2 regions of the Enterococcus sp. DJ147D b genome follow, and region 1 is predicted to be linked to the other one. Evidence: predicted binding sites of a transcription regulator. Region 1 holds the regulator's gene; the other holds the start of a gene.
What was found. Region 1 encodes LexA, which represses DNA repair genes until DNA is damaged. Its sites were predicted from a motif close to CNAACANNTGTTNG; they were not measured.
Positions count from the first base shown of each region.

Region 1 (7,207 bases):
ATTGATCTAACAAAGGGACCAACAATGCAAATTGATGAGGTGCTTTCACCTAAAGATGCTTCTTTGACATTGTTAGATGAGCTGAAATTATTAGCACCTTTTGGGACAGATAATCCTGTGCCACAGTTTTTATTTCAACAGGTGACAGCCAAACAAGTGAAAAAGATTGGTGCAAATCAACAACATTTGAAATTTGTTTTAACAGATGAGGGTGAACAGCTGGATGCAGTTGCCTTTGGGTTTGGCTCTCAGGAAAGTGAACTGTTGAATGATTCACTTGATATTGTTGGCAAACTCTCCGTGAATGAATGGAATGGTCAAAAAAAGGTGCAACTGTTGGTTTCTGATTTTGAGGTCAAAGGGCTGCAAGTATTTGATTGGCGTGCAAAACGATTTCGAGATCAAGAGGCGTTACCAGAAAAAGCATGTTATCTAGCTTTTGATGAAGCAGTTAAAAAACAAGTTTCGCCAAGTATTCGCGAGCAAGTAGTTATCTTTGAAAAAATGGATCAGATGAAGCGTTGGGTGGAGACGAATCAACCAGAATCACTTGTGTTAGTGGATTGTCCAACTGAACTTGATGAGTTGAAAGCTGTTTTTAATGCAGGAACGTTTAGCCGAGTTTATTTATTAGGGATCTCTTCACAAGAAGCTTATCTGAATGGAGTAGGCTCTAGAGAACAATATGCTCGTTTGTTCCAGTTTATTAAAACACAAGATAAAGTTGATATTCGTTATAAGACAAAAGCAGTCGCTCAGTATTTGAAAATTCCAGAAAAATTATTAATTTTTATGATTCAGGTGTTTTTTGAATTGAAATTTGTTACAATAGACGATGGTGTTTTACAAAAAGTCGCCCATCCAGAAAGTCACCCGTTGACTGAAAGCACTCTGTATCAACAGCGACTAAAGAAAATTAAAGTTGAGGAATTCTTACTATTAAGTGATATTCCTACCATTAAGAAATGGCTAACAACCTAGGAGGAAACAAACAGTGGATTTAAGAGATTATATTGCCAGTATTCCGGACTATCCGTCAAAAGGAATCGTTTTTCGTGATATCTCACCGTTAATGGCAGATGGAGATGCGTATCGTGAAGCAACAAAACAAATTGTCGATTATGCAAAGGAAAAACGAATTGACATGGTGGTGGGACCTGAAGCACGCGGATTCATTGTAGGCTGTCCAGTAGCGTATGAGTTGGGCGTGGGTTTTGCACCAGTTCGTAAAAAAGGGAAATTACCTCGTGAAACGATCGAAGTAACTTATGACCTAGAATATGGTACAGATACATTGACTTTGCACAAAGATGCGATTCAACCAGGTCAACGTGTACTGATTTGTGATGATTTGTTAGCAACTGGTGGTACGATCAAAGCAACGATTGAACTAATTGAAAAATTAGGTGGCGTAGTTGTTGGTTGTGCATTCCTGATTGAATTGATGGACTTACATGGTCGCGATAAAATTGAAGGTTATGACATCATCACTTTGATGGAATACTAATAAAAATTAAGTGGATCTTCAGAAATGGCTAAGACATAGTGTCTGGTCTTTTCTGAAGATTTTTTTATTGAGTAAATGTTAAAAAAAACGCTGTTAAGCTATTTTTCTACGTATATAAATAACGTGTATATGATAACAACACTGTTCTAGGAATCTCTCTTTTTTTTTATTCGATTTTTGTCAAAAACGCTTATTAAAAGTAATCATAGATGAAAGTTGTTGAGAATTTTTCTTAATAAGTTCACGCTAAATTCTAAATAAGAAGAATATGTGCTTTTACGAACAGTGAAAAAAACAGATAAATGCCCATTATTTTGCAGGGATAAAAAAGTGTATTACTAGAAGATCCCTCTAACGAATGATAATTGAACTAATTTATTGAAAATTGTCTTTAAAGAGAGCATTTACAATAATGAAATCTTTCCAATAAAACAATTTTGAGCAACGAAAACACTCTGAACATGTCGAATTACTGACATTATTTGGGGGTTGCTTGGTATGCATGAGTCTATTAGTATTCACAACAGATGTTGTTTCACGCATATTTTGAAACCCGGGTTCAAAATATGCGTAAACATTCATCGAACATAATTTGTAAAATAGTTTATTGAAAGGAAATGATTATCGTTGAAAAAAGAACAGTTGCTAAAAAAGGTAGCATCGCCACTCGTTTGTGGACTGATGTTAGGTGGTCTTGCTATATCAACAATCCAACCAATCATCCAAGTTCGTGCTGAAGAAAAAACAAGTTCAAAATTAACAACAAGTTTAACAGAAGAGGACTGGTTGGAATGGTCAAAGGTCACAAAGTTAACAGAATTTGGAAGTTCTGACACAACGGGAAAACAAGTCAAACACAATGGTAAAATTTATGCAGCAACTTGGTGGAAGAATGGGGAGACAGATGTAGCGCCGGGATCAGGCGAAGCAACTTCAACTGGTTGGGAAGAGGTAGGGACAATAGCTTCAGATGGTTCAGTTACTCTTAATGCAGGGGTCACTGCTAATCCATTTGAACCGACGATTGATCCTGATGTTGATCCTAATACTCCTTATGCAGGTGTCGATGCGGGACAAGGTGTGAAATGGGGCGAAAAGGTTTTTGCACCATATATTGATGGCGGTTTATGGTACAACGGAGAAAACGGGTATCAAGGATTGTATCCTCTTGGTCAAGAAGTGAAGAAATCACAGATCAGTTATGCAAATATCGGATTTATTGTATCAGATCCAAGTAATCCTAAGACGGCTTCTTTTGGCGGGTACTATAATGTAGATGGTACCGGAACAAACGGTTCAGTTGTCACTGCATTTGCTAAACAAATCAAAGAATTCCGCGCACAAGGAGGGGATGTGTTAGTTTCATTTGGTGGAGAAAACGGCACGCCGCTTCAAGATGTCTATGATAATGCTGAAGAACTTGCGAATAAATACATTGAAATTGTCGAACATTACGGATTAACAACAATCGATTTCGATATCGAAGGTGCCCATGTACGTGATAAAGAAGCTTGGCAAAGAAATAATGATGCAATCAAAATCATGCAAGATAAGCTGGGTGATGAAGCACCTGACGTTTGGTATACGTTCCCTGTTTTACCGACTGGTTTAGTAGGTGAAGGGACAGACAATGACGCATACAATGTGCTACAAGATGCTGTTCAGAAAAAGGTTGAGGTTCATGGTGTGAATATCATGACAATGTGTTTTGGACCTGCATTTGTTACAGGGCCAACAAATACATACTATACATATGTTGAACAAGCATCAGAAAGCTTAGCTGGACAATTAAAACGAATTTATAGTGATGCCAATCAAGACCTGACAGACGCGCAAGTATATCAGAAAATTGGTTTGACGCCGTGGGTAGGAAAATCAAGTCAAGCAAACGAAACGTTTACTCAATCTGATGCTAAAGCCTTGTTAGCATATGCAAATGAAAAACAAATTGGCATGCTTTCTTTCTGGTCGTTGAATCGGGACAATGATTTGAATGAAGATTTAAAAAATACTGGACTCGAACAAGAAACCTATGAATTTTCAAAAATTATGGGTGAATTTGACGGAGAGGCAGGCATAAGAGACCAAGCACCAGTAATCAAAGGAGCAACAAATGAAACAATTGAGTTGAATGATTCCTTTGATGCTTTAGCGGGCGTGACTGCGATTGATCAGGAAGATGGAGATCTAACGGCTAAAATCACGACGACTGGAACGGTGGATTCTTCAAAGGCTGGTGAATACCAAATAACTTATTCTGTGGTAGACAGTCAGAAAAACCATTCAGAAAAGATTCGGACGATTACAGTAGTGGACCCTAATGCGAATACGAAACCAATTTTTTCTGGTTTGAAAGATCAAATCATTGAAGTTGGTGCAACCTTTGATAAACTAGCTGGCGTAACAGCGAACGATCAAGAAGATGGTGACCTAACATCAAAAATAGTTGTGACAGGAAATGTCGACACTTCAAAAGTTGGAACAAATGATCTTACATATACAGTTGCTGACAGCAAAGGTGAAAAGACAACGCAAACAATTACTGTAACAGTCAAAGAAAAAGAAAATGTACCTAACTATTCCTCAACAACGATTTACGTGAAAGGAGACAAAGTTACCTATCAAGGAGCAACTTATACGGCTAAATGGTGGACAAAAGGGGATACTCCAGGATCTGCACAAGTTTGGGAAAAAGAAATAATAAAAAATGAGGACGGGAGTGTAGATTATTATCAAGGCGGGACATATGTTGCAGGAGATCTTGTAAATTACAATGGCAAACAATATCTTGCTAAATGGTGGACACAATCTGTACCAGGTAGTGATGCTTCATGGGAATTAAAAAAAGAGTCAACTAATTAAGAAATGCAAAAAGACGATCAAAATTTTGATCGTCTTTTTTGATAGGGGAATAATAGTTCTTATTGAATGAATACTTTGGATTAGTCAAAGTAAAGGACAAGCAATTGCCTTCAGTATAATAGCCAATAGATGATTGTAACGAACGATTAATTACCTTTATTTTTCTTTCAAGATTGCCGAGAGCGTAAGTAATGTTCATGATAGAAATGTTCTTCATGAAGCCTACGCTGTTCGGCTTGACGATATTTTTTTTCGTCCCACAACATGAACCATAATGTGAATAACGGAAGAAAAATAATCAATGCCGGTTGGATCCCAAAATTGCCAATCAAAATACCTAAGAATAAAACCAGTAATACCAAGCCAATACGTCTAATTGATTTCATGAATTCTCACCTCATTTATTTATGCGAACATTCGTTCGTAAAATCATTATACGAATGTTTGTTCGGTTTGTAAAGAGGTAAGATCAATAAAAAAAGAATTGCAGAAGTTTTACTGCAATTCTTTGGTTTAATTATATTAATAAATGTGGCTACGATAGAGACCAACTACTAAACCTAAGATAGAGACCTCATCTAAAATGATTGGTTCTAATAAGTCATTTTCAGGTTGTAAACGGAAATGGTTTTTTTCTTTATAGAATCTTTTGCAAGTCGCTTCATTTTCTGTTGTCATAGCAATGACGATATCGCCGTTTTTAGCACTTTCTTGCTTTCGAACGATGACGTTATCCCCGTCTAAAATTCCTGCATTGATCATACTTTCACCACGAATGGTCAGCATGAATAAGCTGCCTTCTTCTGAAGTTAAATTTGGTGGAACAGGAAAAAAGTCGGAGGCATCTTCAACTGCAAGAATCGGCTCACCAGCTGTGACTACTCCGAGCATTGGAATAGTAGATGGTTTGATCCCAATTTGATCTAACCCTAAATCAGTTAGTTCGATTGCTCGTGGCTTTGTCGGGTCACGTAAAATGAATCCTTTTTTTTCTAATCGTGCTAAATGTCCATGGACAGTTGATGTTGAAGAAAGGTTAACAGCTTCACCAATCTCACGAACAGTTGGTGGGTATCCTTTACGGGTCACTTGTTCGTGGATATAACGTAAGACTTCGATTTGTCGTGTTTCAGTTTGTCGGGCCACAAAGTACACCTTCTTTCACTTAATAATTAAATAATACCACATAAAAAGCGCTGTTTCAAACAAATGTTCGTATGTAAATAGAGATCGCTAGTTGTTTTTTTTGGTTTTTTTATATAATATAAGAAGAGAAAAAAGGAGGGCTGATAATGTTATCACCTGAAAAAATTGCACGTATTAATGAATTAGCCAAAAAGAAAAAAGCTGAAGGACTTTCAAAAGAAGAAGAAAAAGAACAGATTTTATTGAGAGAAGAATATTTGACAGCTTTTCGCTCTGGCATGAGACATCATATTGAAGGAATGAAAATCGTTGATCCAGAAGGTAATGATGTGACACCAGATAAATTAAAAGAAATTCAAAAAGAAAAAGGGTTACATGACCGTTAGTGTGGTTTTTGGTAAAAAATACCAAAAAAGCATTGATTTTTTGAACTGTATCCGCTAAAATGAGCATGAAATGAATTACAGTAAAAAAAACCTAAATTGGAGGGGTTCTTTTGTTCGACAAAATTGATCAACTAGGCGTTAACACAATCCGTACATTAAGTATTGAAGCTGTACAAAAAGCAAACTCAGGTCATCCAGGCTTACCGATGGGTGCTGCACCGATGGCATATGCACTTTGGACAAAACATTTAAAAGTAAATCCTGTTACTTCGAGAAATTGGGTAGATCGTGACCGTTTTGTACTTTCTGCTGGGCATGGTTCAGCTATGTTGTACAGTTTACTCCACTTATCTGGCTATCAAGTAACAATTGATGACTTGAAACAATTCCGTCAATGGGGATCAAAAACACCAGGACATCCAGAAGTCCATCATACAGATGGCGTTGAAGCAACAACTGGTCCACTAGGTCAAGGAATCGGCATGGCTGTTGGTATGGCAATGGCAGAGGCACACCTTGCAGCAACTTATAATAAAGAAAACTTTAATATTGTTGATCATTATACTTATGCTTTATGTGGTGACGGCGATTTAATGGAAGGTGTGTCTCAAGAAGCAAGTTCTATGGCTGGACACATGAAATTAGGAAAATTAATTGTTTTATATGATTCAAATGATATTTCACTTGATGGCCCAACTTCAAAAGCCTTCACAGAAAACGTTGGCGCTCGCTACGAAGCGTATGGCTGGCAACATATCCTAGTGAAAGATGGAAATGATTTAGAAGCTATCTCTAACGCAATTGAAGCAGCTAAAAAGGAAACTGAAAAACCAACACTAATTGAAGTGAAAACAGTTATCGGTTATGGCTCACCTAACGAAGGAACATCTTCTGTCCATGGCGCACCGATTGGTGATGAAGGAATCAAGATGGCAAAAGAAGTGTATGGTTGGGATTACCCAGATTTCACAGTGCCTGAAGAAGTAGCTATTCGTTTCCATGAAAAAATGGTCGAAGAGGGCGAAAAAGCAGAAGCACAATGGAATGAAAAATTTGCTAATTACAAAAACGCTTATCCAGAATTAGCACAACAATTTGAAGATGCGTTTGCTGGAAAATTACCAGAAAACTGGGATGCTGAGATGCCAAGTTATGATGAAGGTCACAGCCAAGCAAGTCGTGTATCAAGTAAAGATATGATCCAAGCAATTTCAAAAGCAGTTCCTAGCTTATGGGGTGGTTCTGCTGATTTATCTGGCTCAAACAACACAATGGTTGCTACTGAAACTGATTTTGAACCAGGGAA
Region 1 covers NZ_CM177104.1:1,482,266-1,489,472, reverse strand. Annotated here, with positions in the region: gene recJ (single-stranded-DNA-specific exonuclease RecJ) at 1-981, shown strand, start outside; gene AC4BD1_RS07050 (adenine phosphoribosyltransferase) at 995-1,507, shown strand; gene AC4BD1_RS07045 (immunoglobulin-like domain-containing protein) at 2,135-4,369, shown strand; gene AC4BD1_RS07040 (hypothetical protein) at 4,537-4,755, opposite strand; gene lexA (transcriptional repressor LexA) at 4,892-5,515, opposite strand; gene AC4BD1_RS07030 (DUF896 family protein) at 5,662-5,901, shown strand; gene tkt (transketolase) at 6,012-7,207, shown strand, end outside.

Region 2 (7,207 bases), 220 kb from region 1:
TCAACAACCCCTTATCCAGTTAAATGGAACGACGCAACCAGGTGATGTTTTGTTAAATCTTAGTGAATTTCAATTATTTGTTCCGAAAGAGGCTGTGAAATCGACGGGAACTTACCAAACCGTTTTGGAGTGGGTGTTGTCAGATACACCTAGTTAGATTGCTAAAGGAGGAAGAATGGTTATGAAAAAGAAAATATTTACAAGCTTAACGATGTTAGGTCTGTGCTTACTTTCTAGTCAATTTGTTTTTGCAGACGCACAGACACAAGGAAAAGTGAATTATCTTCCGGGGACATTAGAATTTGATTATACGAGTGAGATTCCGACTGATTTAAATTTTGGTGAACACCCAATTCAAACTGTAACGGCAGAAAATTGGATTGCAACGACAACAGGTGAACAGGCAGCACCAGCGACAACTGGAGCGGTCGACGTCCGAGATAACCGAGGAAATCTTACGGGAACTTGGTTGGTGAAAGTAGCACAAGTCGAACAATTTCAAACGAGTGACGAAGTAGAATTGACAGATGCAGTGTTAAGTTTGTCGTTTGGCTCAGTTACAAATAACTTATCTTTAAGCCCAACGAGCACATATGAAAATGATGAATTAGCTATTCAGGTATTTAACCAGGAATTTACGGTCTTAAGTGCAACGGCTGGGGAGAATTCTGGAGATACTTCCTTGGCAATCAATCAGTTTTCTTTAGCGATACCAGCTAATACGAATAAAGTTGCAGCAGAGTATATGACAACCTTGAATTGGACATTTTCTTCAACACCCGAACCATAAAAAGTTGAGTAGATGAAAAAAGGAGGGATAATTGTGAAATGGTTGATTGGAATATTGGGAATAGTCGGATTAGGATTGGGATTTGTGGTGCCGATTCAGGGAGAATCACTACAAAGTTTTGATGCGCAAATTCAACCGAATCAAGAAATAACTACCCAAAATGATGCTTATTTTGATTTACAACTAGCACCTGAACAAGAAGTACAGTTAAAAGTAATTGTGACGAATTTAAAAGAGACACCAGTCACAATTATTTCTTCTTTTAATCGCGCAAGAACGAATCAACTTGGTGTTGTCGAGTATTCTGGAAAAAATCAGGATACAACACAAGCGTTACCAGCCGATATTGAACAAGTAGTCCAATTGTCACAAAAAGAATTTCTTTTAAAAGGACATGAGCAAAAAATTCTTGTGTTAACTGTCAAAATGCCAAATAAACCATTTGAAGGTGTGCTTGCTGGTGGAATTTATCTTCAAGAAAAGCCACGAGAAAAAGCAGAAGGTAACATTCAAAATGTTTTTTCTCGAGAAATCGCTGTTTTGCTACAAAATGAACGAGAAAAAATGGCGCCTGTTCTGGAAATGAAGGAAGCTTCCCCAACTCAAGTTAACGGTAGAAATGCTGTGAAAGTAGGGTTACAAAATACGAAGGCAACGTATTTATCAACAGCAGATATTCAGTATGAGTTATTTAAAGAAAAAGAAGAAACTCCTCGATTAAGTGGAAATCAAGCGATTGGATTTGCTCCTAATAGCGGTATGACATACTTGATCTTTTTAGAGGGGCAAAAGTTCGAGGAGGGAACATACCGCTTAAAAACAACGGTTAGTAAAGAAGAGTTTCATTGGAGTGAGGAAACATTATTTAGGGTGACTAAGAAGACATCTGACTCTTACAATAGAAAAGATGTTTCAATCGAAGAACCCAAAAATCCGTTTCCATGGTTGATGTGGCTAGGGATTGGAATAATTTTCGGATTGATTGCAGTAATTGTCTGGTTGTTAAACAAGTTACGAAATAAACAAACAAAATGAATAAAGTTTGAATCAGAAAGCTGGGACAGTGTGGCGTTCCAGTTTTTTTGTGTGGCGTTTAGAAAGTTCTTTAAAATAAAAGTGTTCTTGCTTAAGATAGGATAAAAAGAGAAAGTGTTTTGTATGATAGTGCGCATTTAGTAGAAGCTGACTACTTGGCACTATAACTTTTATTCAAAAAAAGCATAAATTTTTCATTTTATGCAATTTATCACTCATTTATACACAATTCTGCCTTTTCTCGAAAGTAGTGCTATGGTATGATAATGAAGAATTTTGAAAATTTACATAATTTCTGATCTGTTCTTTAAAGTTTTATTATGATTAAAGTGGGGAATTGCTGAATAAATTGTTGTATGAGAAAATATTTTAGAAAATGTGAAACAGAGGTGTACTATGAAGCGGTGGCAAAAAGTAGTTTTAGCTTTTCTCGGAGTTTTTGTTCTTTTGATTGTCGGACTTTCGGCATATGGAATCAAATTTATGGGTGAAGCAAATCAAACAGTCAACAAAATTTCAAAGGATTTAAATCGAGTTTCAACTAAACGATCGGACAAAGTCAGTATTGACGATCGAGAACCATTTTCCGTTTTATTACTCGGACTAGACACTGGTGGCTTAGGACGGACAGAACAAGGTCGTTCAGATACCATGATGGTTGTAACAGTTAATCCAGAAAAGAAAACTTCAACAATTGTCAGCTTGGATCGTGATATTTATACGAATATCGTTGGTTATGGAACAGTGGACAAATTAAATCACGCCTATGCATTTGGTGGGGTCGAAATGGCAATGGATTCGATTGAGCAATTGTTGGATATACCACTTGATCATTATGTGACGATCAACTTGGATGGAATGAAAGATTTGATTGATGCAGTTGGTGGGATTGAAGTTAATAATAAAATTGACTTCACACTAGATGGAGTCCACGTACCTGTTGGCAAACAAAAGCTAGACGGTGAGACAGGATTAGCCTATGCCAGAATGCGCCATGAAGATCCAGAAGGGGACATCGGTCGTCAACGCCGTCAACGTGAAGTTGTCACGAAAATCGTCAATAAAGTTCTAAGTCTAGATGGTGTGAGCAATTATCAAAAGATTTTAAAAGCAGTTGAAAACAATGTGAAGACGGATTTGGAATGGGACGATATGTTAGATGTTGCAACGAATTATACTGCAGCATTCAATAAAATCGACCAAGGACAGCTACAAGGGGAAAGCACAACAATTAATGAAATTTATTATCAAATTCTTGGTCAAAATGAGTTATTGAAAGTTCAAAACAAATTGAAAAAACAATTAGATTTGAAAACAAGTAGCACGTTGCCTAATTTGAAAAATGATAATGCGTATCAAATGTTCTATGATGACTCAGAAGATGGGACGGGTCTAACTTCAAGTAGCACTGTCACCGATGGTAATGACTATTCAAATAATTATTCAAATGACTATTCCAACAGTTATTCAGACAATTATTCATCCACCTACTCAGATGGTAATGGGGATTATAACCAAGACTACAATCAAGACAATGGATATGGTACTGAAAATAACTACGATCAAAACAATAATCAAGAAAATTATGAACAATATACACCGGAAGATACGAATCAATACAATTATAATGGAAATTATTAAATAAAAATGAATCGCCCCACTAAAAGTCGTCAGCCGATTTTTAGTGGGGCGATTTTTATTAATAGATCGTAAATGAGACAATTTTTATCTGTTTATTTTTTAGTTAATTTGACAACGACTTCACAGCGAGCAGTTTGTGGAAACATGTCGACTGATTGCAAGTAGTCGACTTCATAACATTTGGTTAATTCAACTAAGTCACGAGCCAAGGTTGAAACATTACAAGAGATATAAACTAATTTTTTGGCTGGATGTTTCAATAAAGATTGAATTAATTTAGCATCCAAACCAGTTCGGGGTGGATCAACGATAATTCCATCAGGAGTAAATCCTTCTTCGAGCCATTTAGGTAAAAGTTCTTCTGCCGTTCCGACTTCATAACGAGTATTGTCGTAGCCCAAACGTGTTGCATTTTTTTTCGCATCCTCAATTGCTTGGGGAACAACATCCATTCCGCGAACTTCTTTTGCATATTTTGCAACGCTTAACCCAATTGTTCCTACACCACAATACGCATCCACAACTGTTTCATCTTTTTCGATGGCTAACGCTTTGATTCCTTCTTGATAAAGAATTTTTGTTTGTTCTGGATTCAGTTGGAAAAAGGCGCGCGGTGATAAATCAAAAGTGACTTCGTTGATTCGTTCTTCGATTGCTTCTTTTCCCCAAAGATGAATCGTTTCGTCACCCATTACTAAAGAAGTTTTTTGAGGTTGAACATTTTGCATAATGGAAACTACTTCAGGCAACCGTTCGTTGATTTCACGAATCAGTGCATTTTTTTGTGGAAACTTTTGACTTCGAGTAATAAAAACAACTTGCAGTTCTCCTGTCTGGATCCCAACACGAACCATGATTGTCCGAAAAATACCGCTATTTGTTCGTTCATCATAAATAGGTAGATCATATTTATTTAACAAGCGAACGACTGTATTCATCACTTTTTGTGTTCGAGGTTCTTGAACCAAACAATCAGTCAGTGGAACTAAATTATGTGAATTCGCTTGATATAAACCAGCCTCGATTTGGTTGGTTTTTTTGTTTTTTCTTAACTGAAATTGAGCTTTATTCCGATAGCGCCAAGGGTCTTCCATGCCAATCGTTGGTAATAAAGGAAAATGACGGAAGCCAGCAGGTTTGAATTTTTCAAGTGCTTGTAAAAGCAAATCTTTTTTGAAATCGAGTTGTGCATGGTAGGCTAAATGTTGTAATTGACAACCACCACACTCGTAATAAACAGGACAGGGAGCGACGACGCGTTGGCTACTTGATTTTTTTACTTTCACAAGTTCTGCTTCTGCATAACGAGATGTCGCCTTGGTGATTTTCACAAGTACTTCTTCCTTTGGTAAAGCATAGGGAACAAAAATAATCAATCGTTTGAAGTAGCCAATGCCTTCACCATTGATACCAAGTCGTTTAATTTTTAAAGGAACTGTTTGTCCGGTTTTGACAATTGTTTCTGTCATAGGTATCTCCTTTTTTTCGTTTGATGTGGGTCTATTCTATCACAAAATCGCTGTCGGCGGGGAGTTTCTATGATATGATAGAGAATATATGTTCGAGGAGGAGTTTCATGATAACAGTGACGAGGATCAGCAAAGGCAAGGGCCCTTTTTACCAAGTCGATTTATCTGTTGGCGAGCCACTACATGTTTCAGAAGATGTTTTAATTCGTTATCGTTTACTAAAAGGACGAGAGTTAGATGAGGAACTAATCAAAGAAATCAAAAAAAGTAGTGGAGAAGACTTTGGTTTTCAGCAAGCATTGAATTATTTGAGTTACCAATTACGCTCAGAAAAAGAAATTCGTACTTATTTAAAAGAAAAAGAAATCGTTCAAGAAGATCGAAATAAAATCGTTGCACGATTGAAAGAATTAGATTTGATCAATGATCTTGTTTATGGGGAAAGCTACGTCCGAACGCAGATGCGTCTGAGTGACAAAGGACCCAGAAAGTTGAACCAGCAGCTACAGCAAAAAGGGCTAAAACCAGAAATCATCGAGCAAGCATTGAGCCAATATCTTTTTGAAGACCAAGTGGAAGTTGCCGGTATCGCCGCACAAAAAGCATACAAAAAAAATCATGGAAAAAGCCAGAAAGAGCTCTTACGAAAAATTCAACAAAATTTAATGACCAAAGGCTTCAACTCAGAAGTGATCCAGCAGGCAATTGCCCAATTGCCACAAGAAGTGGATGAGGAAGCAGAGTATGAATTGTTGGTAAACCAAGGCGAAAAATTATGGCGAAAGAATGCACGTTTTGATTTAACAAAACGTAGGATGAAAGTCAAACAGAGTCTTTATCAAAAGGGATTTAATCTGGACTTGATTCAACGATTTATTTCAGAAAAGGAAGCAGAAATCAGTGAATAAAGAGTGGGAAAACTGGTCAACAGAACAGACAAAAGAATTTCAGAAAAAATTTATTGAGTGGTATGAAAGAGAAAAAAGAAATTTACCTTGGCGCTATAATCGCGACCCATACCGTATCTGGATCTCAGAGATTATGTTACAGCAAACGCGCGTCGATACAGTCATCGATTATTTTTATCGGTTTATGGAGTGGTTTCCAACAATTGAAGCGCTAGCTAATGCACCAGAAGAAAAATTATTGAAGGCTTGGGAAGGACTAGGGTATTACTCTCGTGCTCGAAATATTCAAGCAGCAGCGAAACAAATCATGAGTGAATTTGGCGGGGAAATGCCGCAAACAGTTGCTGAAATCAGCTCTTTAAAAGGAATTGGTCCTTATACGACGGGAGCGATTGCTAGTATTGCCTTCGATTTGCCTGAGCCCGCAATTGATGGCAATGTGATGCGAGTTGTGAGTCGTTTGTTTTGTATTGAAGACGACATTGCAAAGGCGTCTAGTAGAAAAGTTTTCGATGAAGCAGTTCGAAGTATTATTGACGAAGAACATCCGGGAGAATTCAATCAGGCATTCATGGATTTAGGTTCAGCTATTTGTACACCAACTTCTCCAAAATGTGAGAGTTGCCCCATCCAATCTTTTTGTTTAGCAAATGAGCGTGGAATTCAAACTAACTTTCCTGTGAAAACAAAAAAAGCTAAGCCAAAAGATGTGTATTATGTGGCAGCAGCAATTCAAGATCAAGCAGGAAGCTTTTATTTGGAAAAACGGACAAGCCAAAAGTTATTGGCAGACATGTGGACGTTTCCGTTAGTTGAAGTCACACTTGAACGGTATCAGGAACTTCAGCAGGAATGGGCATCAGCCATTGACAATCAACCGAGTTTATTTGATGAGTTGCTGATTGCAGAAGAACAGAGGGATTTACCTTTTGCTCACCAGGAGACAGTTGTTTGGCAAAAGCGACATTTAGGTGAGGTAGTTCATGTGTTCAGTCACTTAAAATGGCATGTCCTTTTGTTTTACGGACGAGCAACAAACGTGACCACTCAACTGTTGCCAGAATCAGAAGCCACTTTGTGGATCGAGGAAGCAAAGTTTGCTCAATTTGTTTTTCCAAAAGTTCAAATGAAATTGGTAGACCAACTTGAGAAAAATCGAAACAATAGTAATCCTTCCTAGGCAAAGAGAAAGTTTATTGATATAATAATTACGATGTCGGTGTAATGAACACCCAAACACAAAGCACAAGATGCTGCTTAAGGAAGGGTTGCTATGGGAGTTCCAAAAGAAGGAGAGTTTGTCACGATCCAAAGTTACAAACACGACGGCAAATTGCATCGAACGTGGCGTGATACCATGGTAT
Region 2 covers NZ_CM177104.1:1,700,382-1,707,588, reverse strand. Annotated here, with positions in the region: gene AC4BD1_RS08125 (adhesive domain-containing protein) at 1-157, shown strand, start outside; gene AC4BD1_RS08120 (WxL domain-containing protein) at 182-790, shown strand; gene AC4BD1_RS08115 (WxLIP family cell surface protein) at 824-1,825, shown strand; gene AC4BD1_RS08110 (LCP family glycopolymer transferase) at 2,222-3,466, shown strand; gene rlmD (23S rRNA (uracil(1939)-C(5))-methyltransferase RlmD) at 3,559-4,935, opposite strand; gene recX (recombination regulator RecX) at 5,043-5,843, shown strand; gene mutY (A/G-specific adenine glycosylase) at 5,836-7,023, shown strand; gene ntdP (nucleoside tri-diphosphate phosphatase) at 7,117-7,207, shown strand, end outside.
Region 2: a site for LexA is predicted at 5,017-5,030, ahead of recX (recombination regulator RecX). Genes of this name have one in related genera too.